Regions from separate parts of the Shewanella sp. Arc9-LZ genome, predicted to be linked through region 2. Evidence: predicted binding sites of a transcription regulator. Region 2 holds the regulator's gene; each other region holds the start of a gene.
The links. Region 2 encodes LexA, which represses DNA repair genes until DNA is damaged. Its sites were predicted from a motif close to TACTGTATNNNNATACAGTA; they were not measured.
Positions count from the first base shown of each region.

Region 1: GUY17_RS11920 (YebG family protein) is a predicted target of LexA. The motif match lies at 5,741-5,760, and genes of this name have one in related genera.
Region 3: GUY17_RS10270 (LexA family transcriptional regulator) is a predicted target of LexA. The motif match lies at 6,847-6,866, and genes of this name have one in related genera.

Region 1 is NZ_CP048031.1:2,788,221-2,798,776, reverse strand. It holds gene rsmF (16S rRNA (cytosine(1407)-C(5))-methyltransferase RsmF) at 1-111, opposite strand, end outside; gene GUY17_RS11940 (nucleoside recognition domain-containing protein) at 236-1,462, shown strand; gene GUY17_RS11935 (PqiB family protein) at 1,594-4,239, opposite strand; gene GUY17_RS11930 (paraquat-inducible protein A) at 4,226-4,822, opposite strand; gene GUY17_RS11925 (paraquat-inducible protein A) at 4,932-5,558, opposite strand; gene GUY17_RS11920 (YebG family protein) at 5,772-6,065, shown strand; gene GUY17_RS11915 (GAF domain-containing protein) at 6,115-6,573, shown strand; gene proQ (RNA chaperone ProQ) at 6,851-7,462, shown strand; gene prc (carboxy terminal-processing peptidase) at 7,484-9,535, shown strand; gene pepN (aminopeptidase N) at 9,668-10,556, shown strand, end outside.
Region 2 is NZ_CP048031.1:293,372-303,927, forward strand. It holds gene ctaD (cytochrome c oxidase subunit I) at 1-284, opposite strand, end outside; gene coxB (cytochrome c oxidase subunit II) at 294-1,880, opposite strand; gene GUY17_RS01400 (cell division inhibitor SulA) at 2,275-2,781, opposite strand; gene lexA (transcriptional repressor LexA) at 2,778-3,392, opposite strand; gene plsB (glycerol-3-phosphate 1-O-acyltransferase PlsB) at 3,657-6,080, shown strand; gene mtr (tryptophan permease) at 6,080-7,336, shown strand; gene GUY17_RS01420 (VOC family protein) at 7,480-8,256, shown strand; gene GUY17_RS01425 (hypothetical protein) at 8,488-8,751, shown strand; gene GUY17_RS01430 (hypothetical protein) at 8,748-9,014, shown strand; gene GUY17_RS01435 (efflux RND transporter permease subunit) at 9,103-10,556, opposite strand, start outside.
Region 3 is NZ_CP048031.1:2,380,614-2,391,169, reverse strand. It holds gene GUY17_RS10310 (copper resistance CopC family protein) at 1-127, opposite strand, end outside; gene GUY17_RS10305 (copper resistance protein B) at 243-956, opposite strand; gene GUY17_RS10300 (copper resistance system multicopper oxidase) at 968-2,896, opposite strand; gene GUY17_RS10295 (DUF411 domain-containing protein) at 2,893-3,408, opposite strand; gene GUY17_RS10290 (CopL family metal-binding regulatory protein) at 3,546-3,929, opposite strand; gene GUY17_RS10285 (DUF2057 family protein) at 4,098-4,532, opposite strand; gene GUY17_RS10280 (hypothetical protein) at 4,620-4,958, opposite strand; gene GUY17_RS10275 (Y-family DNA polymerase) at 5,150-6,406, opposite strand; gene GUY17_RS10270 (LexA family transcriptional regulator) at 6,413-6,826, opposite strand; gene GUY17_RS10265 (ABC transporter permease) at 7,176-8,288, shown strand; gene GUY17_RS10260 (ABC transporter ATP-binding protein) at 8,291-9,055, shown strand; gene GUY17_RS10255 (MlaD family protein) at 9,052-10,035, shown strand; gene GUY17_RS10250 (PqiC family protein) at 10,040-10,556, shown strand, end outside.

The DNA of each region.
Region 1 (10,556 bases), 2.4 Mb from region 2:
AATGGATTTACGAAGTGGTTTATCACAATAGGCGATAAACTCTTCTAAAGCCAAGTGAGCGGGTAACTCTTTCTCAATGTGATTGATAAAGTTTATATTTAATTGGGCCATAATAAGAAACGATACATTATTGTTGCAGTAATTGAAGCGATCATATCACGGAATTGTACACCCTGTTTGGCAATGATTACTGTATATTGACGTTAATAAAACCGACTGGCTAATGGAGTGGTGTGTGCTAAATAGAGTGTGGTTATTATTTTTTATCATTGCTGCGTTGTCTATCTCGATTCAATTAGTGAATGGCAATGTCGATGTATTAAGCGAGTCGGTGACGGCATTGTTTGCCAGTGCTAAGTTAGCCGCTGACATCTCGCTTGGCTTAATCGGTGTGTTAGCGTTATGGATGGGCTTGATGCAAGTTGGTGAAAAGGCCGGTGTGGTGGGTTTGTTTGCCCGCATATTTGAACCTTTACTGTCTAAGTTGATGCCTGAGGTTCCTCGTGGACATGTCGCCTATGGCAGCATTAGCATGAATCTTACTGCTAATATGTTGGGACTGGACAATGCAGCAACGCCTTTAGGCTTAAAAGCGATGCATGATCTGCAATCTCTTAACCCTGTAAAATCAGTAGCAACCAACGCCCAAATTTTATTTTTAGTATTAAATACCTCATCAGTAACATTAGTCCCTGTAACAGTCTTTCTTTATCGTGCCCAACAAGGTGCGGCTAATCCTGCTGATATCTTTTTACCCATTTTATTGGCCACAAGTGTTTCCACCGTTGTGGGACTATTGGTTGTCGCGTTAGTGCAGCGTATCTCGTTAATCAATAGTGTTATTTTGGCTTATGCTGCAACCATTATGAGTGTATTCATGGCCGGGATTGCTTATTTGGTGACATTATCCGCCGATGCGATAGGCCAGGTGTCTATGGTGTTAGGTAACGGTATACTGTTGTTGCTGATTTTAAGTTTTATTTTAGTCGCAGGTTATCGCAAAATTGCCGTGTATGACGAGTTTGTTGATGGCGCTAAACAGGGCTTTAGCCAAGCAATTCAGCTAATCCCTTATTTGCTGGCGATGTTATTAGCCATTGGGTTTCTTAGGGCTTCAGGGGCGTTAGATTATGCCTTACAGCTGTTAGCAAGTGGCGTGAGTGCATTAGGCGCCGATACGCGCTTTATTGATGCGATGCCAACCGCGTTCATGAAACCTTTTAGCGGTTCTGGTGCGCGTGCGATGATGTTAGAAACCATGAGTCATCACGGAGTTGATTCTTTTGCGGGCCGACTAGCAGCTATTTTACAAGGCAGTACCGAAACAACATTTTATGTGTTGGCTGTGTACTTTGGTTCAGTGGGGATCCGTAATGGTCGTCATGCACTAGGGTGTGGTTTAGCAGCAGATTTTGCAGGTATTAGTGCCGCCATCGGTGTATGTTATTGGTTTTATGGTTAAAAATCAATTATCGAAATCAATTATCGAAATCAATTATCGAAATCAATTATCGAAATCAATAAGATAAATAAAAAGGCCGATAAATATATCGGCTTTTGTTTTTGTACTAATTGTATTATCTCTAGCTGAGGTTACTTAGTTTGTGTAGGTCGCCATTGTGCCCATTCATCTTGTATATTCTCATGCAATGGGAAACGTTCGGTTGCATTGATACGATTACTATCTGATGTTGTATCTTGGGTCGCAAATGCTATACCACCGGCGAGTATCGTTTCTAATGAGCCTGTTTCTAACTGTGCACCCGAAAATAAACCGACGTCTAATTTAATACCAGAGGCATCCCAAAACTGGCTAGTCTGGTTGATTAAGTGACTATATTCAGCATTTACATGGGCAAACAACGTAATTTCAATTCCTGAGTCATCCAACCTGTATCCATCAATTTGTCCGACTTTAATTCCGCGGAAAAATAGCGGTGTACCGACCTTAATAGAACCTAGTTGATCGTCAACTAATTGGAATGCTAATGCATCTTTAGGTACGGTAGCCTCAAAGCTCGAGTGAGGTTGGGCAACAAAATTATCAATAATTTCTGTGCTGTTACCTGGGATAACACCAATATAAGGACCCGTTAATAGTGTTTCTGGGGCATTAATACCCGCTAAAGAAATTTGTGCATCGACGATAAAAAATTCAGTGTCACTGGCACTAAAATGGTTTACGTAATGGCCATAAATATAAGCTTGTGCATTCTGAGTGTTTAAATCTTGATTTAGTTTAACCTGTGACACTTCACCAATTTTATGCCCTTGATAGCGAATAGCCGCTTTTTCTGACACTTTAGTACTCACAGGCAGAGTGAGGTTGATGACTTTAGCCTGCATGAGTGCGAGTGACTTGTTGTCATATAATCGTAGATTAGGTTGATTATTTTCAGTATCAACTCTGTCGTCTATATGTCCAAGGGTAATACTGCCATTTATTGCACCTTTCAATGGTGCAACATTGATATCGACACCGGCTAAACTGGCATTGATGGCTACAGCGTCATTACGCCAAAAAACCGTAGTCGGCTTAATTAACGGAACAAATTTATTGTCGATATTGATATCGATATTAAATTTATCCGTTTTAGCTAACCAATTGACTTTATTCACTGAGCCTATTTGCATTTTTTTGTAATAAATTGGCGAGCCTTCAGCTAAGTCGGCACCATCAATACTAGTTAAAGTAAAGGGTGTCAGCTGTTGTTGAGCGTAAAGCGTTTGCGCCGATTCAATTGATTCGTGCAGTGTTAAAGTACTATTAGCCGAAAGCAGCATTTCGCTGTTACCCGGAATTAAGCTAATAGCGCCTTCCAACATCGTAGTGAGGTCGCGAGTTTTAACATTAACGCCCTCTAGTGAAGCATTAATGGCTATGGCACTTTCAGGAACAAAGAAGCTTCCCTTAGTCAGCAAACTCTTAAACTCTGGTTGAATTTCAATGTTATATTCAACAGTTGAAAAGTCTTTACTTAAACCAATACTGGTTATCTGCCCAATAGGCAATTGTTTATATCGCACTTGCGCGCCATTACTGACACCTGTGTGAGTCGTGGCAACTACCGTCAATTTAAGTTTGTCTTGACTGAGCAAATCGGGAGCATGTGATGCCAATTCAAATTGCATCGCCTCTTCGGTTATTTGAGTGCCTGGTAAGACATTAATAACACTGCCAGTAACCAGTCTACTGATATTTTTGACACCTTTTAATGATAACTCGGCACCACTTATCCAAAATTGGCTATCGTTGGTAATTAATGCTTTGTAATGATGTTCAACCCGAGCAATAAGCTTCACTCCAGTGTCGGTTAAGGTTACTTTTTCTATTTCACCAATAACGATACCGCGGTAGGTGATGGCGGTGCCTTCATTAACATCTTCACTGCTAGATGCAGTTAAATCAAAATGAACACCTCCAATAGCGGTGAGTTCATCCTCATATAAGTTGTAAACATCACCATTTTGGGCTTTTTCAGTGTAGTTGCCGGTATCAAAGCTGATGCCGCCGGCCAAAATAGACGCGATACTTTCAGTGCTGACTTTTATCCCCGCTAAAGAAGCATCGATTTTCAAGCCCGATACATTCCAAAAATGGGAGTCTTTATTGACTAAATGGGCATATTGTTCTTGAACAAATGCGCTGATAATTATTTGTTTATTTCCGTCGAGGCGATAACTGACAATGCTTCCGACAGGTGCTTGACGGTAAAATACAGGCGAGCCAACATCAATCGAACCCAGTTTAGGGGATTTTAGTTCGATCATCAGTCCTTCACTGCCGGGGAGTATCGCAGGCGCTTCACGTTGTGCTTCAAATACGGTTGCAGAGCGACCATCACCAGGTTGAAGGGCAATATAATTACCAGAAAATAACGTATCGAGCCCTTCAACTCCGGTAATACTTGCTTTAGGTTTTACTAACCAAAAAAGGGTATTTTTATTGAGGAAAGGGTCGGCACGGTAATCCATAATAACTTTAACGTTTACCCCTTTTAGATCATCGTCAATACCAATGTCAGTGACTTTACCTACCGTCAATCCTTGGTATTTGACCAACGTTTTGCCGATATCAATACCCGTAGCACTAGGGAAATGTATTAATATTTCAATGCCGGATTCTTTAATGCTTTTGACCCCTAACCAGGCACCTAATATCAAAGCAACAACCGGTAATAACCATATTGGCGAGAATAACTTTTTCTTCACAATTTTAGGCGATTCAATTTGTGTCATCAGTGTTTTCCAAGCGGTCCCAAAGTAATCGAGTATCTAACACTTTTGCTGCGACTTGTGTTAGTAAGATAACTAACGCAAATGCTGTCGCGGCAGGTGCAGGTTTTGCGTCTAATAATTGCCCCATATTAACTAAGGCAACGGTTAATGAAATAACGAATAAATCGAGCATTGACCAGCGGCCGATCCATTCAATAATGTGAAACCCAACCATTAATTTTCTTTTTGATATTGGTAAGTTAAAACTAATAGCCGTCAAGTAAGTCGCTAAGCCAATAATTTTAAGCCAAGGTACTAAAATACTGGCAGTGAAAACAATGATAGCAATCGGAAACATACCGGTTTTGACTAAATGACTAATGCCACTAAAAATGGTGTCATTGGTGACCACTCCGCGATTAGTTAATAAGGTAATAGGGTAAATATTGGCGACAACAAGTAAAATTGTCGCGGTAACTAATAAAGCCCAACTTTGTTGGATGCTGGCATAATTACGGCTACTTAATTGACTAAAACAACGTCGACAATGACTGTTACTTGTGACGTTAAGTTTGCGACAAACAGGGCATAAACATAAGCCCATTTTCTTGCCCTGAAGATGAGGTAAAACCTCAGTTTTCGGCTCGTTATCGGTATTCGCAGTTTGCTTAGTGCTGTCCACTATATGTTCATTGGATGGTGTAATTGGAGTACTAGGCATCTACATAACTCCACATGTGTTCTAGATTATATTCACGTTGTAAAAATAAGATGATGATAAACAACATTGTAAAACTGAATGTTCCCATACCAAAATACACATCGGAAAAGTCTGATAACTGAAAGGCCGACACGAGAAAACTGATGACATAAATTTCTAACATGGTCATTTGTGATATCAAACCATGATTTTTTAACAATGTAGTGTAGGTTCTTTGCCAAAATGAGTTGTGCAGTTTTAATTTTACAATTACAACTTGAGCCATAATTGACAAAATCAATAACCCAGGCGCGATAACTGCAGCAACCATTACCGCTAGGCCTACAACCCAATATCCTTCGGCCCAAACCGTCACAGCAGCTTGCAGCACCGTAGTGGTTCGTACACTGCCAAGGAAGTGGATTTCGAGTACTGGCAATAAATTAGCAGGAATAAAAATAATTAACGCCGCAACGCATAACGCTAGCATGCCATTAATGGAGCAATAAGGTGAATCATAGAGCGCCGTGTGGCAACGCGGACAAAGCGCACGGGCACTTGAAGGCAAAGCTCGTTTTCTCACTGCCAAATCACATGATTGGCATAAAATTATAGAATCATGATCATCAAATTCATGCATGAAGAATTAATCTAATCCATAGTAAAACACATTATTGGGTAGCGAAGAGTCAAACCTCTCTGCTTGGCCTTATATTGGCAGAAAAATGAGTTAATTGTTAAATAATCTCGATTTTCTTGTGCTTGATAATATCAGAATAATCAGAACACTTGCATCATAAGTTAACTATGTGAGATTCTATGCACTGTATATAAAAACAGTGAGGATTACATCATGGCAGTGATAACCCAATTTGTCGTGGTCAGAGAAGGGGTGGAAAAGATGACATTTATATCGAAGAAAGAGGCTGATGCCTACGATAAGATGCTCGATATTTCCGATAACCTAGTGCCATTTCTTATTAAGGCAGACCTCGGACTTGATGAAAATAAATGCGAACAGCTGGCATTTTATCTAGCAAACAATAAAGATGAGCTTTCTAACTTGCTAAAAGGCATCGTACAGGTTAAAAACGCTCCTACAGCGAAAACTAAAAAGACTACGGCTAAAACTACATCTGCAGAATAGTCGTATTCATCACTCATTCTTCGATTGAGTGTCAGCTTAAGGAATGGACATGAAAACCGAATTTTACCAAACATTAAATCGTCAAGCACAAGCTTTACTTGAAGGCGAAGATGATTTGATTGCTGCTATGGCAAATTTTTCAGCGTTGCTAAATGACAACCTAGAAGACCTAAATTGGGCAGGTTTTTATATTAAGCGTGGTGAACAATTAGTCCTTGGACCATTCCAAGGTAAAGTGGCTTGTACCCGTATCAATATCGGCAAAGGTGTTTGTGGCACTGCCGCAGCAGAAAATAAAACCCAACGAGTTGCCGACGTTCATCAATTTGATGGCCACATTGCATGCGATTCTGCCAGTAATTCAGAAATCGTGATCCCTGTTAGGCAGGGTAATGAGGTTGTGGCAGTGTTAGATATTGACAGCCCATTACTGAATCGATTCGATCAAGATGATCAAATTGGTTTAGAAAACATGGTAAAAAGTTTCGAAACTTGCCTATTTGGTTAAATAGCGAACAAATTAGATTAAATCATGGTCGCATTCGCTGTCGCGGGCTTTATAATATGCCGCTATACGCATTTGTGCTGGATTTACTGATGAGCGATGATTAAGCTGAGAGTAAGTTTGGTTAAATTGTTAAGGTTTGTTTCAATGACTTTAGCAAACTGGCGGATAGTGATATTTTGTACGTTAAGCCTTAACAGTAAGGTTTAACGAAAGATGAACGACTGCAAGGCAAATTGTATGCCGCATAATCAGTCCCTTTATTAACGTGGAAGTAAAAATGGAATCAACAGACAAGTTGACCGACACCAACGCAATTTTAGCGTATTTATATGAAACCTTTCCTTTATGCTTTATTGCAGAAGGTGAAACGAAGCCATTAAAAATTGGTTTGTTTCAAGATTTGGCTGAACGGTTAGCTGATGATTCTAAAGTCAGTAAAACACAATTACGTGTAGCGCTTCGTCGTTACACAAGCAGCTGGCGCTATTTGAAAGGCGTTAAAGCAGGTGCTAAACGTATAGATCTTGACGGTAATGAATGTGCTGAATTAGAACAAGAGCACATTGACCATGCTATTTTGACGCTTAAAGAAAGCCAAGATAAAGCTAAAGCAAAACGTCAAGCGTTAGCGCCTAAAAAGCCGGCAAAGAAAGTGGCACCTAAACGTGCTCCTGCCGTTAAAAAGGAACGTCCTGCACCGGTAGCGGCTCCAGTGATTAAACTTGTGCCGGCTAAGCTAGAAGATTTAAAACAAAAACAACGCGTTAATGTTAAATTAGGTGCCACACCTGTTCCTGGTGTTGTGACTGATATTAATAAAGAGGATGTGCTTGTTCAATTAGATTCTGGCTTATCCATCAAAGTACGTGCTGAGCACATACTATTATAGAAATTTAAGGAGTACTTGTTGATGCGAAAACTTACCTTGGCCGCGTCAATTGCCAGTTTATTTGTCGGCTTTTCGGCATGGGCAATTTCACCAACGATTCAAATCAGCGAGTTACCTAAACTAGCACAAGAGCCACAACATAAAGTGGCTAGCAAGCGAGTAACAACTTTGTTTACTCGCTCGCATTATCATCGTTTTGTACTTGACGATGCATTCTCTGAGCAAATATATACCCGTTTTCTTGAGCAACTTGATTATCGTCGTAATGTGCTGACTGCGGCAGACATTGCGAGCTTTAGTCAATATCAAAACCAGTTTGATAACATGGTTGAATCAGGCGATATTAGCCCTGCATTTACCATGTACGACCTAGTACAGAAACGTCGTTATGAGCGTTTTGCTTATGCGTTGTCTTTGCTTGATAAAGAGTTCGATTTTACTCAAGCTGGCGATGCGTATGAATTTGATCGCAAAGATGCGCAATGGCCAAAAGATGAAGCCGAAGTGAATGAACTTTGGCGTCAGCGCGTTAAATATGACGCGTTAAATCTTAAATTAACCGGTAAAAAGTGGCCTGAAATTGTTGAAGTGCTCGAGAAGCGTTACAACAATGCCATTAAGCGTTTAAGCCAAACACAAAGCGAAGACGTGTTTCAAACAGTCATGAATGCGTTTGCTCGTAGTGTTGAACCTCATACAAGTTATTTATCACCTCGTAATGCAGAACGTTTCCAAATGGAAATGAATTTAAGTCTTGAGGGTATTGGGGCCGTGTTGCAAATGGATGATGACTACACCGTCATCAAAAGTTTAGTGGCCGGAGGGCCTGCTGCCAATAGCGAGAAATTATCACCAGAAGATAAAATTGTTGGTGTTGGTCAAAAAACCGGTGACATTGTTGATGTCATAGGTTGGCGTTTAGATGATGTTGTTGATTTGATCAAAGGGCCAAAAGGAAGTGAAGTCGTATTACAGATTTTACCGAATAAAGGCGGGGCTAATGCTAAACCTTTTGAAGTGGTCATTACCCGAGATAAAATTCGTTTAGAAGACCGTGCCGCGACCTCAAAAGTGGTTGAGCCTAAAGAAGGCCAGTATGCCAATCGTAAAGTCGGGGTGATTCAAATCCCTGGATTTTATATGAATTTGTCACAAGATGTGGCTAAAGAAATCACTAAACTTGAAAAAGACAATGTTGAAGGGATTATTATTGACCTCCGTGGTAATGGCGGTGGAGCATTAACCGAAGCGACATTACTCACAGGCCTGTTTATTGACATGGGCCCAGTTGTTCAAATCCGTGATGCTAATGGTGGCATTAATCAAAATCGTGATAATGATGGCGCCAGTGCATATAATGGCCCATTGGCGGTGATGGTTGATCGTTATAGTGCATCGGCTTCAGAGATTTTTGCTGCGGCTTTACAAGATTATGACCGTGCACTTATCGTCGGTGAGTCTACCTTTGGTAAAGGGACTGTTCAGCAACATAAAAGCTTGGGTCGTATTTATGACATGTATGAAAAGCCAATTGGTCACGTACAATATACTATCGCTAAATTTTACCGTATTAATGGTGGCAGCACTCAATTAAAAGGCGTTACGCCTGATGTCCGTTTTCCAAGTGCTTTAGAGGCTGGCGAATACGGCGAGTCAGAGGAAGAGAATGCTCTGCCATGGGATAAGGTTCCCGTTGCTCAGTACTCTACTTTAGGGAATATCAACCCTATGCTGATCAACAATCTTGATGTTAAACATAAAGAGCGTATCAGCAAAGATGTAGAGTTCAGTTATATATACCAAGACATTACTGAGTTTAAAAAACATCATAAAGACAAAACAATATCACTTGTTGAGAGTGAACGAATTGCTTCTCGTGAAGACGATGATAAGCGTGCTTTAGACCGAGCAAACGCACGTCGAATCCATCAAGGTTTGGCTGCCGTGAAGTCTTTAGACGATATTGAAAAAACAGATGATAGCAAGTTACCTGATCCCTTTTTAGATGAAACGGCTTATATCACCCTCGATATGGCTGACGTAGAAAAAATAGCTAAAACTAACTCAAAGTAATTTTTTATTACTGTTAAAAAACGCGCTTAGGCGCGTTTTTTCTTAATCACAATCACTAAAAACAGTACCAATTCGATAAAGACCACGCCCATTTAATCATATTGGCATTAGTACCGTTCAAGAGGAACATGTATGAACCAAGCGCAAGAAAAACACCTAAAAGATTATACCAAGCCTTCATTCACCATTACCCATGTTGATTTGAACGTTATTCTGGATGGCAAAAACACTAAAGTGACAGCCATCAGTAAGGTGATCCGTAATGGTGAGCATCAGCATGATTTAGTGCTTGATGGCGAACAACTTTCGCTAAGTACAGTGAAACTTAATGGTGTAGCAGCTAACTATCGTCAACACGACAACCAATTAATAATTAGTACGGACCAAAATGAGTTTGAATTAGAAGTGGTCACTTTGCTTGACCCTGAGGCAAATTCGAGTCTTGAAGGGCTTTACATGTCAGACGGTGCTTATTGTACCCAATGTGAAGCAGAAGGATTTCGCCGGATCACCTATTTCTTAGATAGACCCGATGTTCTGGCTATTTATACCGTGCGCGTTGAAGCCGATAAACAGGCATTTCCATTTTTGTTAAGTAACGGCAATTTAATTGATAAAGGGGAGATGCCTCGTTCTGGTCGTCATTTTGTCAAATGGCATGATCCATTCCCTAAACCAAGTTACTTATTTGCCTTAGTCGCTGGAGACTTTGATTTACTTAATGACAGTTTTACGACTCAAACTGGTCGTGAAGTCAAACTGCAAGTTTTTGTTGATAAAGGCAACTTACATAAAGCTGATCACGCTATGGCATCATTGAAGAAATCAATGAAATGGGATGAAACTCGTTTCGGTCTTGAATATGATCTTGATATTTATATGATTGTTGCAGTTGATTTTTTCAATATGGGTGCGATGGAAAATAAAGGCTTGAATGTCTTTAATACCAAATACGTGCTCGCTGATAAAGCCAGTGCAACAGATGAAGATTATCATGGTATTGAGTCGGTTGTAGGCCATG
Region 2 (10,556 bases):
AAAGCGGGCATCACCGCCCCAAACACCATGATGAGGCCATGAACTGTGGTCATCTGATTAAAAAAGTTAGGTTCTACTAGCTGTAATCCAGGCTGAAATAATTCAGCTCGAATCACCATTGCCATCGCACCGCCAGTAAGAAACATAATGAAACTAAACCATAAATACAGCGAGCCGATATCTTTATGGTTAGTGGTGAGTAGCCAGCGCATTAGCCCCTTCGGAGCGCCGTGATGATGATCATCATGAGCGGTAGCCAGTGTATCGTGCGTTGTTGTGCTCATTGTTTTCCCCTACTGTCCATGGCTAGCGACATCGGCAGGTTGCACCGCTTCGCCAGAATTATTGCCCCACGCATTGCGCTCATAAGTAATCACAGCCGCCATCTTTTGCGGGCTAAGTTGACTACTAAATGCCTGCATTGCGGTACCTGGTTTTCCGTGCATAACGATATCGATATGTCCGCTAACCGGTCCAGTAACAACAGGGCTGCCAATAAGTGAAGGGAAAGCGCCTGGTAAACCAGCGCCAGTGGCTTGGTGACATGCAGCACATGTCGTAGCATAAACCTGCTCACCTTCAGCAATTAATTGCTCCAAGGTTAACGTGGGCAGATCCTCTGGTACAACAGCTTCTGCTACGGCTTCGACAGCTTGATTGGCTTTGTCGGTAACCGCATCGGTAATGTCAGTTGTCGTTGCTGCAATAGTATTTGCTGCATCGGTTACTGCTTTACTTGGTTCGGTGCTTGCCTCGTTACTGCCTAAAAAGTTTCCTATATCAGCAGCTTGAACAACATCACCGCTATTATTGCCCCACGCATTACGCTCAAAGGTAATTACTGCGGCAATTTCTAGGGCGCTAAGTTGCTTTGCAAAGGCTTGCATTGCAGTACCTGGTTTACCGTTTAAGACGATATTCAGGTGATCGTTAACAGGGCCTTTTATGATAGGGCTGCCAATTAATGATGGGAATACACCAGGAAGACCCGCACCATTGGGTTGATGACAAGCGGCGCACCTAGCAATATAGATTTGCTCACCTTGTGAGGTTAGCTCCTCAAGAGACAAGGTTTTAGACATTGATGCCGCAGCGGCTGTAGCTGCATTGCTTGCTAGTTTTTTTTGCTCTACTAACCAATTATCAAAATCGGCCTCCGATAATGCTTGCACCACAATCGGCATGAAACCATGGTCTTTACCGCATAGCTCGGCACATTGGCCGCGATACGTTCCAGGCTTATCAATACGAGTCCAGGCTTCGTTGATAAAGCCTGGATTGGCATCTTTTTTAACGGCAAACGCGGGCACCCACCATGAATGGATAACATCATCAGATGTCATCAAGAAGCGCACTTTTTGGTTAATGGGCAGTACTAATGGCTTATCGACTTCAAGGAGGTAATGCTCGCCTTTGGCCTCACTGCCATCAATTTGTGCTCTGGGAGTGGATAATGTGCTGTAAAATTCGATGTCTTTATCAAAATAGCTGTAATGCCACTTCCACTGCGACCCGGTAATTTTTATGGTGAGATCAGCATCACTGGGATCTTCCATAGCAATCAAGGTTTTGGTGGCTGGAATAGCCATGCCGATTAAGATGATGAAAGGGATGACGGTCCAAGCAATTTCCACTTTGGTACTTTCGTGAAAATTGGCCGCGACAGCGCCTTTTGATTTGCGGTGATAAATCATTGAGTAAATCATGATCCCAAACACCACTAACCCAATTGCACAACAGATGTAAAGAATCGTCATGTGGAGGTCATAAACCTTGCCACTGATATCTGTCACGCCTTGAGTCATGTTGAGGGGCATTTCTGATGCCCCAAGCGGAAGTGCTACAAACACCACCAGTAAACAATACAACCATTGCTTCACAAGACTACTCCTCTGCTAATTGCAAATAGCAACTACAAAGAAGAGTCACACAGTAATTCTCTGCTCTATGCAAACTCTTCGGTTCCCGAAAAAAGTTTGATGACCTCAAAGTACTTTGGTGGCTGTAAACAGACGGTCTACGGTTTTATTGTTAGCTGTGCACCACGCTTGTACCTACTACTGAACTTATCAATTTTGATTTGGCTCATTTGTCTGAAAGTAATCTTGATTACTGCCATTCACGTCCAATTAAAGATAAAAATGTTTCATCCTTGTTAACCACATTACTTGTAGATTAAACATTGATCAAGATCACTTTGTTGGCTAATAGGCTGAAAAAAGATGAAAAAAAACCCTGAATTCAATACAGGGCTTGGTAATGAAGGGTTCGTGCTTAGTGAAATGAGCAAAAATTACTTGTTCCATTTGTTAAAGTAGGGCTAACAAGTTGATGTTTGTGAGGTAAGTGAGCATTCACATCTTCAATTACCACCCCTAATGCACGTGCACTTTTGGCGACAATTTCTAAACGGCGACTATCGCGAGCATCAAGTGAGCTTGTCCAAGTTACTACTGCGCTCGATGTACCGCTAGTGAGCGCTTTCTCCATGGCCCATAATGTTTCGACTTCATCTTTGGTGTGCACCAGTAAAATGCGATCCATTCTTACACCAGCACTTGCCAGCATATGTTTATAGCCAATATGGGGCGGACTAATTAACACAATCCATCTGCCTTGCTGGCTCAATATCGCTAACTTGCTGCACAATTGGCTCAGTTCAGCCTCACCTTGAGTGACAGTTTGTAATGTTTGAATGGTTTGGGTGCCATGCAGTTCTGTTTCAGTTAAATCTACCCATAAGCCCGGGTGGCGTGGCGCGATGCCCATTAGTTTGTTCATAACCAATCTCCATTACGGATAACGCCAACGGCAAGCCCTTCGATGGTTAGGCTTTGGCAACTTAAATCTACTTTTATTGGATTGTAATCTTCATTTTCGGCATGCAGATAAATCACATTACCTTTTTGTTCAAATCGTTTTACGGTGACGTCATCATCAACACGTGCCACAACAACCTGGCCATTACGTGCTTGCTGCATTTTATGTACAGCGAGTAAGTCGCCTTCTAAAATGCCGATGTTTTTCATGCTGTCACCACGCACTCGCAATAAAAAATCTGCGGCGGGCTTAAACATGTTTGGATCGACTTGATAGTATTGCTCTACATGCTCTTGAGCCAAAATTGGTTCACCAGCAGCAACCTGCCCAATGAGTGGCAGACCGGTTTCAACCTGTTCTTCATGAGGTAAACGAATGCCTCTTGAAGTACCAGGCATGATCTCGATAAAGCCTTTTTTGGCTAATGCTTTTAAATGCTCTTCGGCGGCATTAGCACTTTTAAAGCCAAGACGATTCGCAATTTCAGCACGAGTGGGTGGCATACCTGTTTCGGCGATATTGTTTTTAATTAAGTCTAAAATTTCTGCTTGGCGCGGCGTTAACGGTCTCATGATGATTCCTGTCTTTTTATACAGTGACTGTCATTATATACAGTGTTTGTGTTCGCGCAAGTATTAACCAACTATTTTTTGTATTTTGTTGATTAAGTATCACTCAACAATATGTTTTAATTAACTATTACTAATGTTCTGTCTTATGTTATTTCTGATAGTGAGAGCTTAAACGTAAAGATAGATCGGTCTGATAGTGTAAGCAGGGTGGTTTCTGGTATCCTATACGACAATATTACAGTGGCTTATGTTGCGAAAATAACCATGTCAAAACCAGATTCAATATTTTTACGAGCATTAAGATGGATTCAAAAGTGGATGGTACAGACCATTGTGGTCCCTCACGATCCTTTTGATGACCTCAATATAGATCCAACTAAACCTTTGGTTTATTTAATGAAAACGGAATCTATTAGCGATATTGCCGCGTTGAGCGAAATCACCGAGGGCTTTGGTCTGCCCAGTCCTTATGAGCCATTACAGCTTGATGGCTTAACCGTGCCTCGTGTGGTCTGTTTAGAGGGCCGCAAGCCACTATTTGGTAAACGTGAAAGTGGTGACAAATTCCTTAATTATTTTACCAGTTTATTGTCACTTCATAGTGAGAGCCCTGAATTAGATATACAGTTGGTTCCTGTTTGCCTTTATTGGGGACGTACCCCAGGTAAAGAAGAAGACAGCATGAAAGCTGCTGTATTTGAACGTGAAAACCCTACGTGGTTACGTAAATGGTTAATGATTTTATTTTTAGGACGCCATAATTTCGTCCAGTTTTCTAATGCATTATCGCTTCGTCATATGGCCGATGAACATGGTACTGATAAAAGAATTGCTCACAAATTAACCCGAGTCGCCCGTGTGCATTTCCGCCGTCAACGCAAAGTGATGACGGGGCCACAATTACCGAATCGACAAGCGTTGTTTGCCTCTTTATTAAAATCAGAATCTATCAAAAAAGCCATTGAAGAAGAGTCTGCAAATAAGAAAGTAACAGTCGAGAAAGCACGTGAAACCGCCATTGAATACCTTGATGAAATTGCCGCCGACTATTCTGATAGTTTGGTGCGTATTGCCGAACGTTTCCTGACTTGGTTATGGAACAAATTATACAGTGGCATCAATATCAAAGGTGCCGAGCAAGTAAGACAGTTACATCATGATGGCCATGAAATTGTTTACGTTCCTTGCCATCGTAGCCATATGGATTACTTGCTACTGTCGTATATTTTGTATTATCAGGGCATGGTTCCGCCGCACATTGCTGCCGGTATTAACCTTAATTTTTGGCCAGCAGGGCCGATGTTCCGCCGTGGTGGGGCATTCTTTATCCGTCGTAGTTTTAATGGTAATAAACTTTATACCGCAGTATTTCGTGAATATTTAGATCAGTTATTTGCTAAGGGTTATGCGGTCGAGTATTTCACTGAAGGAGGTCGTTCGCGTACAGGACGTTTGCTAGCGCCTAAAACCGGTATGTTGGCTATGACAATTAACAGTGTGCTACGTGGGATAGAGCGCCCAGTAACCTTAGTACCCGTGTATTTAGGTTATGACCATGTGATGGAAGTGGCGACGTACCACAAAGAATTAAGCGGTAAGAAAAAGAAAAAAGAATCTGTATGGCAGGTATTTGGTGCTATTCGTAAGTTAGGCAATTTTGGCCAAGGTTATGTGAATTTTGGTGAGCCGATTAATTTACAACAGTTCTTAAATCAGCAGGCGCCAGAGTGGCGTGATGAGCTAGCTAAAGATCCTGACCAAAAACCATCTTGGTTTACGCCCTCAGTTAATTTGTTAGCTAACCGCGTAATGACTAATATTAATGGAGCGGCCGCAGCCAGTTCAGTAACATTGACTAGTTTAGTGTTATTAGCGTCAGAGCAAAATGCGTTAGAAAGAAGCCAGTTAGAACGTCAGCTTGATTTGTATTTAGCCTTACTTAAAACAGTGCCTTATACCGATTATACCTCTGTGGCCGAAGGTAATGGCAAGTCAATTATTGATCACTGTCTGTCGTTAAATAAGTTTGTTAGTACCAAAGACCTTATTGGTGAAATTATTTCAGTTGATGAAAAAATTGCCATCACCATGAGTTATTACCGTAATAATATTATTCATTTGATGGCGTTGCCGTCATTAATTGCCAGTTGTTTAGTGCATTATGACGTGTGCGATCGCCAGCGAATTCATGGCATTGTAATGGACTTTTATCCATTACTTAAAGCTGAGCTATTTATGAGCATTGATGATGTGCCTCAACATGTGGATAGCATTTTAGATTTCATGGTTGAACAAGGTTTACTGACCGGTAGCGATCAGTTTGAGATAACGCCTCGTCATATTACCCAAGTGTTACTGCTTGCTGAAACTATCAGTGAAACGTTGCAACGTTATGCGATTATCTTCAATTTACTCGCAATAAAACCTGATCTTGAGCGCTCAGAACTGGAACGCGATAGCCATTTGTTAGCCCAACGATTAGGCGCGCTGCATGGCATTACCGCACCAGAATTTTATGACAAAAAATTATATAATACCCTGAGTGTGAAACTGAAAGAATTGGGTTATTTATGCAGCGACGAACATCGTGCTGAAGTGATCAGAATTCGTGATAACGCTAATAAATTACTCAGCTCTTTAGTAAGACAAACCATTGTTGATAGTGTGGAAGCGGAGCACGGACAATAATGGCTAATCATATGAATGCTGCCAAGCATCGTACCAGCGGTAAATCTGTATTGGGTGGGGCGATGATTATTGCCGGAACCACTGTGGGTGCGGGCATGTTTTCGTTACCCGTTGTTGGTGCTGGAATGTGGTTTGGCTATTCTATCGCGATGTTGCTCGGCGTTTGGTTTTGCATGCTAATGTCGGGTTTATTGTTATTAGAAGCCAATTTGCATTTTGAACCAGGCGACAGTTTTGACACCTTAACTCGGGTGACTCTTGGGCAGTTCTGGCGGGTGATTAACGGCGTTTCGATTGCGTTTGTGTTATATATTTTAACCTATGCTTACATAAGTGGTGGTGGTTCGATTGTGAATCACAGTCTGTCAGCATTGGGCGTGAGCCTACCCCAGAGTGTGGCCGGATTGGTGTTTGCGGTAGTCTTGGCTTTGGTGGTATTTATTAGTACTAAAGCGGTCGACCGTATCACCACAATCATGCTTGGTGGCATGGTGATTACTTTCTTTTTGGCTATCGGTAACTTACTAATCGACATTGATACCATAAAGCTAGTATCGCCTGATGGTGAATCGCGTTACCTGCCTTATTTACTTGCCGCTATCCCTTTTGGATTGGCCAGTTTTGGTTATCACGGTAATGTGCCAAGTTTAGTCAAATATTATGGTAAAGATGCCAAAACCATCGTTAAGGCGATTATTACCGGAACCACTATCGCATTGGTGATTTATATATGTTGGTTAGTGGCAACGATGGGTAATATTCAACGAAGCCAGTTTGCCGATATTATTGCTCAAGGTGGCAATATAGGTGTGTTAGTGGGTGCGTTGTCTGGGGTTATTGCCAGCCAATGGCTGGATAACATGTTAACCCTATTTGCTAATCTTGCCGTCGCCTCATCATTTTTAGGTGTGACACTAGGCTTGTTCGATTACCTTGCTGATTTATTTGGGTTTGACGACTCGCGCTCAGGACGAATTAAAACGGCAACGGTCACGTTTGTACCGCCAACAATCCTTGGTTTGTTATTTCCGAATGGATTTATTTTAGCGATTGGTTTTGCTGCGCTAGCTGCCACTATTTGGGCTGTTATTGTACCAGCGTTATTAGCCTATAAAGTAAGACAACAATATCCTGACTCAAAGGGATTTAAAGTCCCTGGTGGAACCCCGTTAATTGCTATTGTGGTGTTGTTTGGGGTTATCACTGCTACATGTCATTTGCTGGCCATGGCCGATATATTGCCGGTGTTTAAATAGACGCAAAAATTCCGGTGAAACAACTTTTAGCCTAAAAGCCTTCGTTTGAAGGCTTTTTGCTTTTCTGCTGATATCGACTTAACTTATGAGACAAGTTTTATGTTGGCCATATCAAGGCAACTATTTTATAGAGGATTAAGATAATGCAGGTACAACAGTATCAACAAGGACAGCCTTGCTGGATTGAATTAGCAACTCATGATTGGGCGGCAGGTAAAGCATTTTATCAGGCGCTATTTGGCTGGGGAGCAGATGATATGCCTATGCCAGAAGGGCATTATACTATGCTGCAAATCGACGGTGATGACATTGCGGCAATGTACCCAATGCCAGCAGAAATGGAAGCCTTACCGACTCATTGGACAATTTATTTTGCGGTCGATGATGTTGATGCTACCTCTAAGGTTGTGACTCAAGCTGGAGGTGAGATTATTGCTGGGCCACATTCTGTTGGAGATGCTGGCCGTATGGCGCTATGCACAGATCCAGAAGGCTGTCGATTTGCATTATGGCAAGGCCAAGACCATATTGGCATTAAGCGATCGCAAGAATCAAATACCCTATGTTGGGTTGAGCTTGCTTGTCGTGATACCGCTGCGGCGAAACAGTTTTATAGCCAAGTATTAGGTTACCAAACTCAGCTTAATGATGTGGCTGATTTTGAATACACCGAATGGTATGCGGATGAACAAGCCATTGGCGGAATGATGGAAATGACTGCAGAATGGGGTGATACTCTTGCCCACTGGATGAGTTACTTTGCCGTTGATGACTGTGATGTATCAGTGACTAAAGCACAAACCTTGGGAGCTACTGTTTGTGTGCCAGCAACCAATATTCCTAACGTAGGCCGTTTTTCAGTACTCAATGATCCACAAGGTGGGGTTTTTTCAATTATTGCGTTATTTGCTGCGGAATAAATAAATTTGAAAATTATATTTTTACATAATGAATGTTGATTATTTATATTCGTGTGTTGCCGATTAAAGCTAGAGTATCATTTAATGTAGAGTGCCGATTTAAGATAGAAGGGCGATTGAACCTTGATTATTAAGTGATGTCATATTGAGTTGTTGGAAAAATGTTACTGTTAGTAGAGTGTTACTATTAGTTGTTGGTAAGAGTTAGTGTATTTAAACAAGGATGAGTGAATGACACAGGAAAACACCCAAATCACATTAGCCAGTATTCATCGCAGTATGTTGTTAGTGGCACTGATCGATTTTCCTGGCACGATATTATTTGGTCTTGGGCTCTACGGTATCCTTGTAGGGTTTGACCAAGATTTCTTGCCTATGTTAGCCAACCCTTTGATCATTATTATTATGTTGATTATCGGTGCGATTATTATGCTATGGGGGATTATCCGCATGATGCTGCTTGCGCGTCAAAAACAAGGAATATTACAACAATGAAAAAACGGATAATCCAATTAAGCTTGTTATCTAGCTTAGTGATACTTACGGGATGCCGTGGTACCGATATCATCAATATTGGTAATAATATTGGCAATGCAGATGACAATAAAAATGACACAGATTACATGATACTGAATGTCCCTAGGGCAATTTTAGCCAGCGATCCATGCAAATATGGGCATCCTGACGATATTGCGGCTTGCCGTAAAAAGAAACAAGATGAAGCCGACCAACTTAATGAATCACTTAAGCGTAAATAACATTGTGATTAGCATATAAAAATCCCAAGCGATTAATCGTTTGGGATTTTTTATTTATAGAGATAAAAAGTAAATAAATTTAAGTGAATTATTGCTTGGGCAACTTGCGGCCGTATATGAGTAAGTAAATTGCTGGGATAACAAATAGCGACAGTAGCGGCGCCGTGACCATACCGCCGACCATTGGTGCAGCAATTTTTTGCATCACTTCATTACCCGTACCGCTGCCCCACATGATCGGCAGTAAACCAAAAAATATGGTAGCGACGGTCATGGCTTTAGGGCGAATTCGCATCACTGCCCCTTCCACTAATGCAGCCGTTAAATCCGCTTTACTGTGGTAGTTGTCGGCTTCTTTATAGGCCTTAATACTATTATTAAGGTACACCTGCATCACTACGCCAAACTCTGCGGCAACCCCAGCTAAGGCAATCATGCCGACAGATACGGCAACTGAAAAATTAAAGTCCAGCCCATAAAGTAACCATGCACTACCCACCAATGAGAAAGGTAAACTTAACATGATCACCGATGCTTGTATTACTGAATTGAAAGTCATCATCAGCAACATAAAAATCACCGCGATCATTAATGGGATCACCATTTTCATTTTGGCGTCTACGCGTTGCATATACTCGTATTGTCCAGCAAAACTATAGTTGTAGCGTGGAGGAAGAGTGATTTGTTGTTTAAGTGCCTTTTCTGCTGCAACGATATATTCACCGATAGAAATGTCTTTTAGATCGACAAACACCCACGAGATAAGGCGACCATTTTCACTGGCTAGCATGGGGGCGCCATCGGTGATTTTCAGTTCGGCTAAATAACTTAACGGTAAGTACTTACCCGTTTTAGTCAGAACTGGTAAATTTCTGAGCTTCTCGATGTTGTCACGTAGCTCTCGCGGGTAACGGATATTGATTGGATAGCGTTCTTGACCTTGTATTGATTCACCAACGGTCATGCCGCCAATGGCAATTTTTACCACATCTTGGATATCTTTTAAGGTCATGCCATAACGTGCAGCATTTTTAAGGTCTGGTGTGATATCAATATAGCGGCCGCCGCTACTGCGCTGTGAAAATGCCGACTCAGTTCCCGGTAATTGGTTTACTACCGCTTCTATTTCTGCACCAATACGTTGTAGTTCTTCAACATTTGCGCCCGATATTTTTATGCCGACAGGGGTTCTCACGCCGGTAGATAGCATATCGATACGGGTTTTAATCGGTTGCACCCAAGCATTGGTCATCCCTGGTATACGCACGGTTTTTTGCAGTTCAGCAATAATGCTCTCTAAGGTTACGCCTTCACGCCATTCGCCAGGCGGTTTGAGCATGATGGTGGTTTCTAGCATTGTTAGCGGCGCAGGGTCTGTTGCTGTCATGGCCCGGCCCACTTTGCCAAATACTCGTTTCACTTCGGGTACTGTTTTTATCAGTCGGTCAGTTTGTTGCAATATTTCTGCTGCTTTGCCTGCACTTACACTGGGTAGCGTGGTGGGCATATAAAGTAGGTCACCTTCTTCTAAGGTGGGCATAA
Region 3 (10,556 bases), 2.1 Mb from region 2:
GCGTTGTTGGGGCTTGACTTAGCATGGCACCGTTAGCGGGCATAGAACCGTCCAGTCCGACATGAGCAAATGCTGAAGCACTCAGGAATAGACTTGTTACGACTAAAACGTTGTTAAATAATTTCATGATATTTCCTTTTATATTGTTTTTAACGATCGAAAAACGGTTTACATAAATGATTAAATATTGGCTTAGCTAACATCTTGGCGCCAAGCTTATAACTCAGTGTATGAACGAGGTCTTAGAACCACGCGCTAAAACCAATAACAAACTGGGTTTCTTGTGTATCTTCCCCTTCACTTCGGGCGTAATCGGCGGTATTACCGAGCTTCTGACGCCAATCAACACCGATATAGGGTGCGAACTCTCGAACAATCTCGTATCTCAATCGCAGCCCTGCACTGACGTCAGATAAGCCTGAGCCTATTCCAAGTTCAGCATCGTCCTTACCAAATAAATTAACTTCTACTTCAGGTGTGAGTATCAATTTTTGAGTGATTAACAGTTCATATTCTGCACTCACACGCATAGCCGTACGGCCTTGGTCACCGATGAATAAGGCCGCGTCAATATCAAAAAAATATGGCGCTAACCCTTGAACCCCAATCACAGCCCAATTACGAGTCGGCGTCGGTTTGATATCGGTTTTAATACCGAATTGTACATCCCAGTATGGTGCGATGGGCTTACTGTAAAGAGCCTGAATTTCAAGGTCTTGCTTATCACTATTTGAATATTCACCTTCGGTTTTAAGCCACAACTTATTCAAATCGTAACCTAACCAGGCTTGTGCACTAAACTGGGTGGGATCTTGCGGATCGACGCCTTTTTCAAATTGATCCAGCATGACTTTTGTTAATAGAGGATCATCATTACCGCCGGCAAACACAGCTGAGCTAGTCAATGTGGCGCTCAGACTCAGCAGTCCCAAGGCCATTAAATTCGTTTTATTCATCTGTATTCCCCTTATTTCACCACGACTTTTCTGAACATGCCTGGCATGTGGAATAACAAGTGGCAATGATATGCCCATTGCCCTTTTGCATCGGCGGTGACTAAGTAACTGATCTTAGAACCCGGCTGAACTAATACCGTGTGCTTACGGGGAATAAAATCAGCATCGCCTGTCTCTAACTCACTCCACATACCATGCAAATGCATAGGGTGAGTCATCATCGTGTCGTTCACTAAGGTGATCCGCAGTCTTTCTCCGTATTCAAACTCTAATGGCGCGGCGTCCATAAATTTCACCCCATTCACAGACCACATATAGCGGTTCATATTGCCGGTTAAATGCAGTTGAATTTCGCGGCTAGGTTGGCGTGTGTCGTAGGTAGGATGTAAGCCTTTAATGTCGCCATAAGTTAATACTTTGCGGTTAAATTGCTGTTGATGGTCACGCAGCCCAATCCCGGGATCGTGTAAACCACTTTTTGGCGCATCGGCACGCATATCCACTTGTGGGCCGAACTCGGTGTCAATGTGTTTAATTTCATTGTTACTGCCAAAGCCTGCAAGCCCTAATCCTGAGACTGTCGCTTTCGCAGCGCCCATAGCCATCTTGCTGTGGTCCATGCCAGGCATATCACCGCCACCCATAGCCATTTTGCCATGATCCATGCTTGACATATCACCGCCGCCCATAGCCATCTTGCTATGATCCATGCCTGACATATCACCGCCACCCATGTCCATTTTGCTATGATCCATACCGCTCATATCCATGTCACTCATATCCATGCCCATATCACTGTGGCCAAGGACAGGCCTTGGATCCATTGGGGGAATAGGAGCATGTAAACTGGCATCTGAGGTAAGGTTACCTACCGTAAAGCCGGTGCGGTCGATACTCTGAGCAAAAATACAGTAGGCATTATCAACCTCTGGCTCAATAACCACATCATAGGTTTCAGCAACACCTATTCGAAATTCATCCACTGATACAGGTTGAATGTTCTGACCATCACTGGCGACAACACTCATCTTAAGGCCCGGTATACGCACATCAAATATGGTCATAGCAGAGCTATTAATGAAGCGTAAGCGCACCTTCTCATCTTGTTTAAACAACCCTTGCCAGCCCTGTTGCGGTGGATTGCCATTCATTAAATAGGTATAAGTTGAGCCGGTAACATCAGATATGTCGCTGTCACTCATGCGCGCGTTATTCCACATCGAACGAGCGTTCCACGTATTGGCTAAGCCATTTTTATCTACGTCAGAGAAAAAATCCATTACCGTACGCTCACGGTAATTATAGTAATCGGCTTGTTTCTTTAATTTGGCATAAATGTTTTCAGGGGTTTCGTCAGACCAATCAGACAGCATGATCACATAGTCACGATCATATATGACCGGATCGGGGGTCGCAGGATCAATCACAATAGCACCGAATAAACCGGTTTGTTCTTGATAGCCTGAATGACTGTGATACCAATATGTGCCACTTTGCTGGACGGTAAATTGATACTCAAATGTTTCACCGGGTTTAATGCCATCAAAGCTAAAGCCAGGCACACCGTCCATTTCGGTGGGTAAAATAATACCGTGCCAGTGAATAGAACTATCATGGTCGAGATTATTTTTTACTCTTAAGGTAACTGTTTCACCTTCTTTCCAACGTAATAACGGCGCGGGCAGTAATTGGTTTACCACAGTGGCCCGAGCAGATTTTCCGGTAAAATTAACCATTTTATAGTCAATTGATAAGTCGAACACTTTGCCAGAAAGCTGGCTCAACGATTGGCTTAACGCATTGGCAAAGGCATTTTTAGGGAAAGGGATCGACATCAATGCCAACATGGCGGATGCACCAAACACAAACCGGCGTCGGCTGTTGTTGAGTTCACTGTTTGTCGTTTCAATCATGGGTTTTATCATGTATTGAGATTTCATTGCACAGACTCCTCAAGCGAGTTCACTTGGGCGTAAACCTGGCTACTGCCATCATTTTTCAACAGTAAGACTTGGTATGGCATAAATTTATCTTGGTACTCCATACCTGGGCTGCCCACAGGCATAGCGGGTACGGTTAGGCCGATAGCATCTTTAGGGGGGGTGGCTAAAAAACGACTAATGAATTTTGCCGGGATATGCCCTTCAAACACATAACCTTGAGATGACACTGCGGTATGGCAAGATTGCATTGAAGCAGGAATACCCTTTGACTGTTTAAAATCATAAAGGTTGTTAATATTGTGGGCATTAACACTAAATCCACGCTCACTAATATGCGTTAGCCATTTTTCACAACAGCCACAATTGGCATCTTTATAAACAGTGAGTAATGGCGCCGTAGTGTCGGGCTCCGCTGCATGGGCAGGTAACATCCCTCCCATAATTTGCAGAATAAAAATAGTACCTATGACACGAAAAAAACGAATAGAATTGCGATATAAAGCAGACATAATATTGCCTCCAAATCAAATTTCGTCACATTAAACAACGCGGTTTAATGTCAGTTTATTAACCGAAAAAGTTAAAAAATTGAAACTACATGATTGGCTAGGACAGTTAGCAAAAAAAAGGCGTAACTGTGCCTATGTTAGGCAAATATTGGAGGACGGTATAAAGAAGAACGATACTGAGGCATAAGTGCTGAGGTAAGGATTGTTGCAGAATTAACTAAGCTGACTTCTGATTTAAGCGTTGGCATTGCCATCGTTAAAGCGACGGATAAACATGAGCCGACAGGACAATGGCAAGTTTGAGCACAACAATTATCACTCTCATTATCACTCATGTCACTCATATTATTCATGGCATTCTTTTGCATATTCATGTCATGACAAGCATTGTTATTATCTGTCGATAATGTTGACTTTGTCATTGAGCTCATTGGCATATTAGCTGACATAATCACAGACGCAAAAGCCTGACCGACAAACGTCAGTAAGACAAACATCATGATTAAGTGGGCTTTACGCAAAATATACTCTCCAAAAACAACAGCAAACAGAATAGTGAAATGTATTATCTTAAACAAGGGTTATTTTAACTTGTTTTACTTAGTATTGACTATAAACCCACGTGCAGCACATAGGTCAAGCAGGTTTTTATAACGATAGAGCGCTATGTAAGCGCCCTATCAATTTTACTATTGTTGCATCATTTGACTGTGTTGTTTCATGATAATAGCCATTAACTCTTCGTGATTAACTAATTTGACGTTTTCACCTTTTACGCTGGCGCGGTCTAAGGTTATCACCGGTGATGCAATAAATTTCTTTGCATTGGTTGAAGAGAAAATCTCTTTGCTACGCACGTGAATATCTTCATCTTTGGTTAGATGTAGACTCCAATATAACGCATCGGACTTAATAAAATTCGTATCATCTGCTCCTGATGAAAACACATCATAAAACTGTAATTCTATTAAATGTTGACCAGGAGACACCTCCATTTCACTTTTATTTGATGTCGATTTGCCATCGACCGCAGTAAAGATTAAATAGTCAGGTAATGAGATAGTGGCAGCCATTGCTGCTGAGCTGGCTAAAGATAATAGTGTGATCGCAATGAATTTTTTCATAATAAACTCCGTTAACTTTTTGATGCTTATAGTTGAAGCAACAAAAATCTTTATAAATTAATGTGGGTAACTAATAAACATAAAGAATTAAGCTATCGGAGGCGGATTTTGGCTTACTAGAATGGTGGGTGTTGATGTCCATAAAGGCGAACTCACTTTGGCACTCGTTAGTAGAGCATTGGTGAGGTTTGTTGCTGATAACAAAAATGCATTCGCGACCGCATGACAATGGCTAATGCATTGACTCATATCGTTTAAGCAACAGTCATCGTTAGTATCACAGTCACTTTGCATCATCGTTGATTGATGCATACTACTCGACTGCATGTCTGACATGGCCATTTCATTAGACATAGCAAAACTTGGAACAAGTAATTGTCCAAGTAGTGAAATTATCATTGCTATGTTTAACAGCGTATTTCGCATTATGTCGGCCATATGATGAGTACGATTCAACATTAACAATTTAATTAGAGTGATAATCAGAGCTGAATCACATTTTAAGGTTTAGCCATAGTTGAATGCCCCAACCTTGCATGTGTTATGACAGAGCAATACCACTGTTATGATAAACCTTAGTCATAAACCTTAGTCATAAACCTTAGTAATATAAAACCTTAGCATTTAATGCTGGGTAAGCATTTCCATTGGGTTGAATATTGAGGTGTGAGTAAATCACGGCGCATGGCCCATTTTTGTTCTATTCCTTGTGCCGCCAAAAACACTGTATCGCGGCCATATCGTTGGTTGATGCCGTCAAGCGTATCCATCAAGGCATAATTGACCTTCGCGGTATTAAATAAATCAAATTGAAAATGTTTCTCGCTGGCTAAATCAACCAGGCCCACACCAATTTTGTAATAACGAACACCATTGCTAAATAATCTCGGGGCGGCGTCTGTCATGGCTTTGGTGAGTTCAATGGTGCAATTGGTTGGACACGGAAAATGTACGATAACTTTATAACTCACAGGCCGCTCGTCGTGGGGCGAATTACTGGCAAATAACAACATGGTTTTGCAATGTGAGCCTTGTTGACGAGCTTTACTTGCTGCGATGCCAACATGTTTACTCAATGCCTGTAATAGCGATTCAAAATCGCAAATACGTTCGCCCACACTACGAGTGGAGAAAATTTGTTTTTTATCTGCCCTAGCCTCATCCCATTGTTTACACACTTCGCCGTTAAGTTCTCGTACGGTGCGTTCAATTTCAATGCTAAATTGTTTTCTGGCTAGACTCGGTGGCATAGAGGCGAGATCGTATGCGCTGCGAATATTCATCAATTCAAGCTTTTTACTGATGCGCCGGCCAATACCCCACACCTCTTTAACGGCAAGCTGGCGTAAAATGTCATGACGTTGCTGCGCAGTGTCGATAACGCACACACCTTGGTATCCCGGTATTTTTTTAGCGGCGTGATTGGCTATTTTAGCTAAGGTTAACGTTTGGCCCATGCCTACACAAACCGCCAGGCGGGCTTCTTTCCAAACGGCACGGCGAATTAACTGACCTTGGCTATGCAGGCATTTGATTGCGGGATAACAATGTTTAAAAGACAGGAAGCTTTCATCGATGGAGTACACATGTTGCTCTGGTGCAAAACGACCAATTATTGCCATCATCTTTGCCGATAAATCGGCATACAATTCATAATTAGATGAACACACAATGACATTGCGCTGGGCACATAATGCTTTAGCTTGAAAGTAAGGCAAAAACTTCTCAATACCCGCCTCTTTTGCTTGCCGATTAGCCGCGACAATACAGCCATCGTTATTGCTCAGTACAATAATCGGTCTGCCGCGCCAGTCAGGACGAAAAACCTGTTCTGCACTGCAATAAAAAGCATTGGCATCGACTAAGGCAAACATTGTTACCTAACCTTTTTTGCTGATAAGCAGTGGGCTTTGACGATGACAACGAATTGAGCGAATCACCACACCTTCAATACTAAAGTCATCATAGTCGCAGATGGTCACAGGTAAATGTTGCTCATTAGACGACATCAGCATTCGCCGATGCATGTCGAGAATTTTACACACAAACTCACCATTAAAATTAGCCACTATCACGTCGCCATTTCTAGCCGTTTCATGACGATCGACAATCAATAAGTCACCATCATATATTCCCACACCTTGCATCGACTCACCTTGGGCTAAGCCGATAAAAGTGGAACTTGGATGCTGGATTAATATCTCATCAAGGCTGAGGCCTAATTGAAGGTACTCAGCGGCAGGAGATTCAAAACCGGTAATGCCGGCACTGGCTGCAATGGGAATAACGCGCATATGACAACCTCTAATATATATACTGTATAAAAACACAGTATATATTAGCGTTAAATTTTGTCAGCGCAAGTTTATTTGCTTTAAATCACGACAAGCGGCAGTTATGTTCAATCGTTAACGCCGTTTTTATTGCCTCTGCACAACAACATCGGTTAATAGCTAACGCTTCTTCAATGTAGCAAAGCGTCAATACATCAAAGTGATAGCTTCATTATTGATGAAATAATATGTCCAAGGTCAAAATATAATCAATGAGCTTGGTCTACACTGATAACAGGATCAAAAATCAAGCTAACCTATTTATTAAACAAACGAATAGACTTATTTCATATTGGCTCGGGGGTCTAGCATGACACTCGCAACATTCCATATCGACATGCACGATGATAACTGCTTACTGAACCTTGCTGGTGATTGGCAATTAGGCCAAGCACCGCTAGGCGCAGATATTTGTGCTGAGCTGCCATCTAATTGCCAATCTGTCACTTTAATCACCACAGAGTTGTCTCATTGGGATTCAAGCCTCGCCATTGCCTTATTACAATTATCTCGCTGGTGTGAGCAACATAAACTATCACTAGACACTCAACAAACACCTCAAGGGTTGCAGCAACTACTGCTGCTCGCTACCGATGTTGCGGTTTATCAACCAACTAATGAAGGTGCCCTAGGCGGGCTATGGCCGACCTTACGTCGAGGATTGATTAACCAAGGCTTACAAGTACACGATGGATTAGTATTTGTCGGTAACTGCACTTTGGCACTCGGGCGTTGGTTGGTTGGCAGAGCGAGAACTCGCCGAAGTGATATCGTGTTTTTTATCGAACAAGCTGGGCCTAAAGGGCTTGCGATTGTGACCTTAATTAGTCTGCTAGTGGGAATGATTTTGGCTTATTTAGGCTCGGTACAGCTGCGTCAATTAGGCGCCCAGGTATATGTGGCTAATTTAGTGGCTATCGGAATGGTGCGTGAAATGGGTGCTCTAATGACAGGCGTTATTATGGCCGGCCGAACCGGAGCTGCTTATGCGGCGCAGTTAGGCACCATGCAAGTTAATGAAGAAATTGATGCGCTGCGAGTGATGGGCATTCCCACTATGGAGTTTCTGGTTTTACCGCGGTTATTAGCATTAATTTTTATTATGCCGCTAATGTGTATTTATTCGGATGTAATAGGCATGATTGGCGGTGCGTTAGTTGCTAACGGCATGGGCGTGAGTTATACCCAATATATTTTGCAAACCCAGGTTGCGATTGATTGGGTAGATATTTCCACTGGTTTAATAAAGAGTTTAATTTTTGGGTTTTTAATTGCTATTGCGGGTTGTCAAGCAGGACTGCTTTGCGGACGTGACTCGAATGCCGTTGGTTTAGCGACGACCCACGCTGTGGTTAAGGCCATTGTTTTTTTGGTTGTCTCCGATGCGGCGCTTAATATCTTATACGATAAATTAGGGATCTAACCATGGTTGATGATGCCTTTATCAGTGTACGTAATCTATCAGTCGGCTACGGCAGTACCGAGGTGCAAAAAAAACTCAACTTCGACATTAACAAGAATGATATCTTTTTTGTCATTGGCGGCAGTGGTTGTGGCAAAACAACCTTGCTCAAATCGATGGTGGGATTACTCACGCCACTAAAGGGTGAAGTACTTTATCAAGGCAAAAACTTTTATGAAGCAGATGAACCCGAGCAGGTAGCAATGCTCAAAAATTGGGGGATTACCTTCCAAACAGGCGCATTGTTTTCGAGCATGTCGCTTGGCGAAAATGTGGCTTTACCCCTGCAGCTCTATACCGACCTTTCGGAGCGACAAATTGCAGAAGCCGTTGCCTATAAGCTAGCATTAGTTGGCTTAGCGGGCTTCGAGAAGTTTTACCCTGCCGAGTTAAGTGGCGGTATGCACAAACGCGCAGGATTAGCGCGGGCGCTGGCATTAGACCCTCAATTGTTATTTTTTGATGAACCCTCTGCGGGTTTAGACCCTATTAGCTCGATGCGATTAGATCAATTGATCGTGCAAATATGCCAAGCGCTAGACTCTACCGTGATCATCGTGTCCCACGAGCTGCCCAGTATATTGTCAATCGGCACTCGCTGTGTGTTTTTGGATAATGAGACCAATACTATGCTCGATTGTGGTGACCCACGAGAATTAAAAATACACAGTAGCCAGCCTAGGGTTCGTCAATTTCTCAATCGTACCGAAAAATCGGAGATATCATGAGTAAAAACCAACGACTTCCGCTCGCGATTGGTGCCTTTATTTTTGGCGCTATTATCTTAGTGTTTATTGCATTACTGTTCTTTTCTGGGGGGCGTATATTTGCAGAGAAAGCCCCGGTAGTGATGTTTTTCAACAGTTCAGTGCAAGGGTTACAGGTAGGCGCACCGGTAAAATTAAAAGGGGTCATAATAGGTGAAATAAGCGATATCAGTATCGATTTCCCTAACGACAGTAGCCAGGGTGTCACGGCTGCAGTTCATGCCGACTTATTGTTGAAACGTATCAATATTAAGGGGATCCAAGTAGGTGAAGAGTTTTTTTCACACGCCATCGATAACGGCTTACGCGCCCAGCTGAATTATCTGAGTTTACTCACCGGACTGCTATATGTTGAACTGGATTTCTTTCCCAACACCTCGCCGTTATTCCATGGCGAAAAAGACCAATTATTAGAATTGCCGACCATCGCGACTGATTTCGAATCGTTGTCGAAAGACCTGCAATCGTTAAACTTAAAAAGTTTAGTCAACAATGTCGACAATTTAGCCCAGCAGCTCAGTGACATTGCTGCCAGCGGAAAAATACAGCAAGCATTGGATAATTTTGATAATGCAGCCAAAGCCGTTAACAACACCGCGATTAACTTGGACAACACTCAAGCAGCGTTAGGTAAAAATGGGCTTGAAGTACTGTTAAAACTCGATAATTTACTGGTGCAATTAAATCATGATGAACCCAAGCTCGTTGAGTCGCTGAACCATAGTTTAACTGAATTACGCAATACACTATTAAGCATGAATCAGCTTGCAAGCCAAGCAGGTAACACACTCGACCAAAACTCGCCCTTGTTGATAGAACTCACCAATACCTTGGAAGAAATCCGCCGCACGGCTCGATCATTACGTAGCTTGAGTGAAACCTTAGATGAACAACCTGAGGCCATCATACGCGGTAAAAAAGCTCTACCTTTAGGAGAATAATGTCATGGGGAAATATGGAGTTTGGACCATTAACTGGGGGATCGGTTTACTGCTATTGAGTTTGGTGAGTGGCTGCCAAAGCTCTCCCGAAAAACAGTACTTTGTGTTAACTGCAATACCCAACCAAATAGTGTCGGGCAGTACTGCGTTAGAGTATGACATTGGTATAGGGCCAATTGACGTCGCCGAATACTTACATTTTACACAGCTGATGTATCAACTTGACGATGGTAACCTGCAACGATTTGCCAATAGTTATTGGGCTGAACCGCTTGAACAAGGAATCAGCCGGGTCATGAGTATCAATCTCAGCCAAAGCGATAACCGTCGTAACCTAGTGTTATTTCCTTGGCAAGCAGACAACAGCCCCCTGTACAGCATTAAAATCAAGGTTATTTCCCTCAACCGAGATGGCAATAATGCCAGGCTCAATGCCAACTGGGAGCTAACAAACAATCCATTAAACCAAACATTGGCAAAACAAAATTTTATCGCGGTCACTAATGCAGGTTCGACGGCAG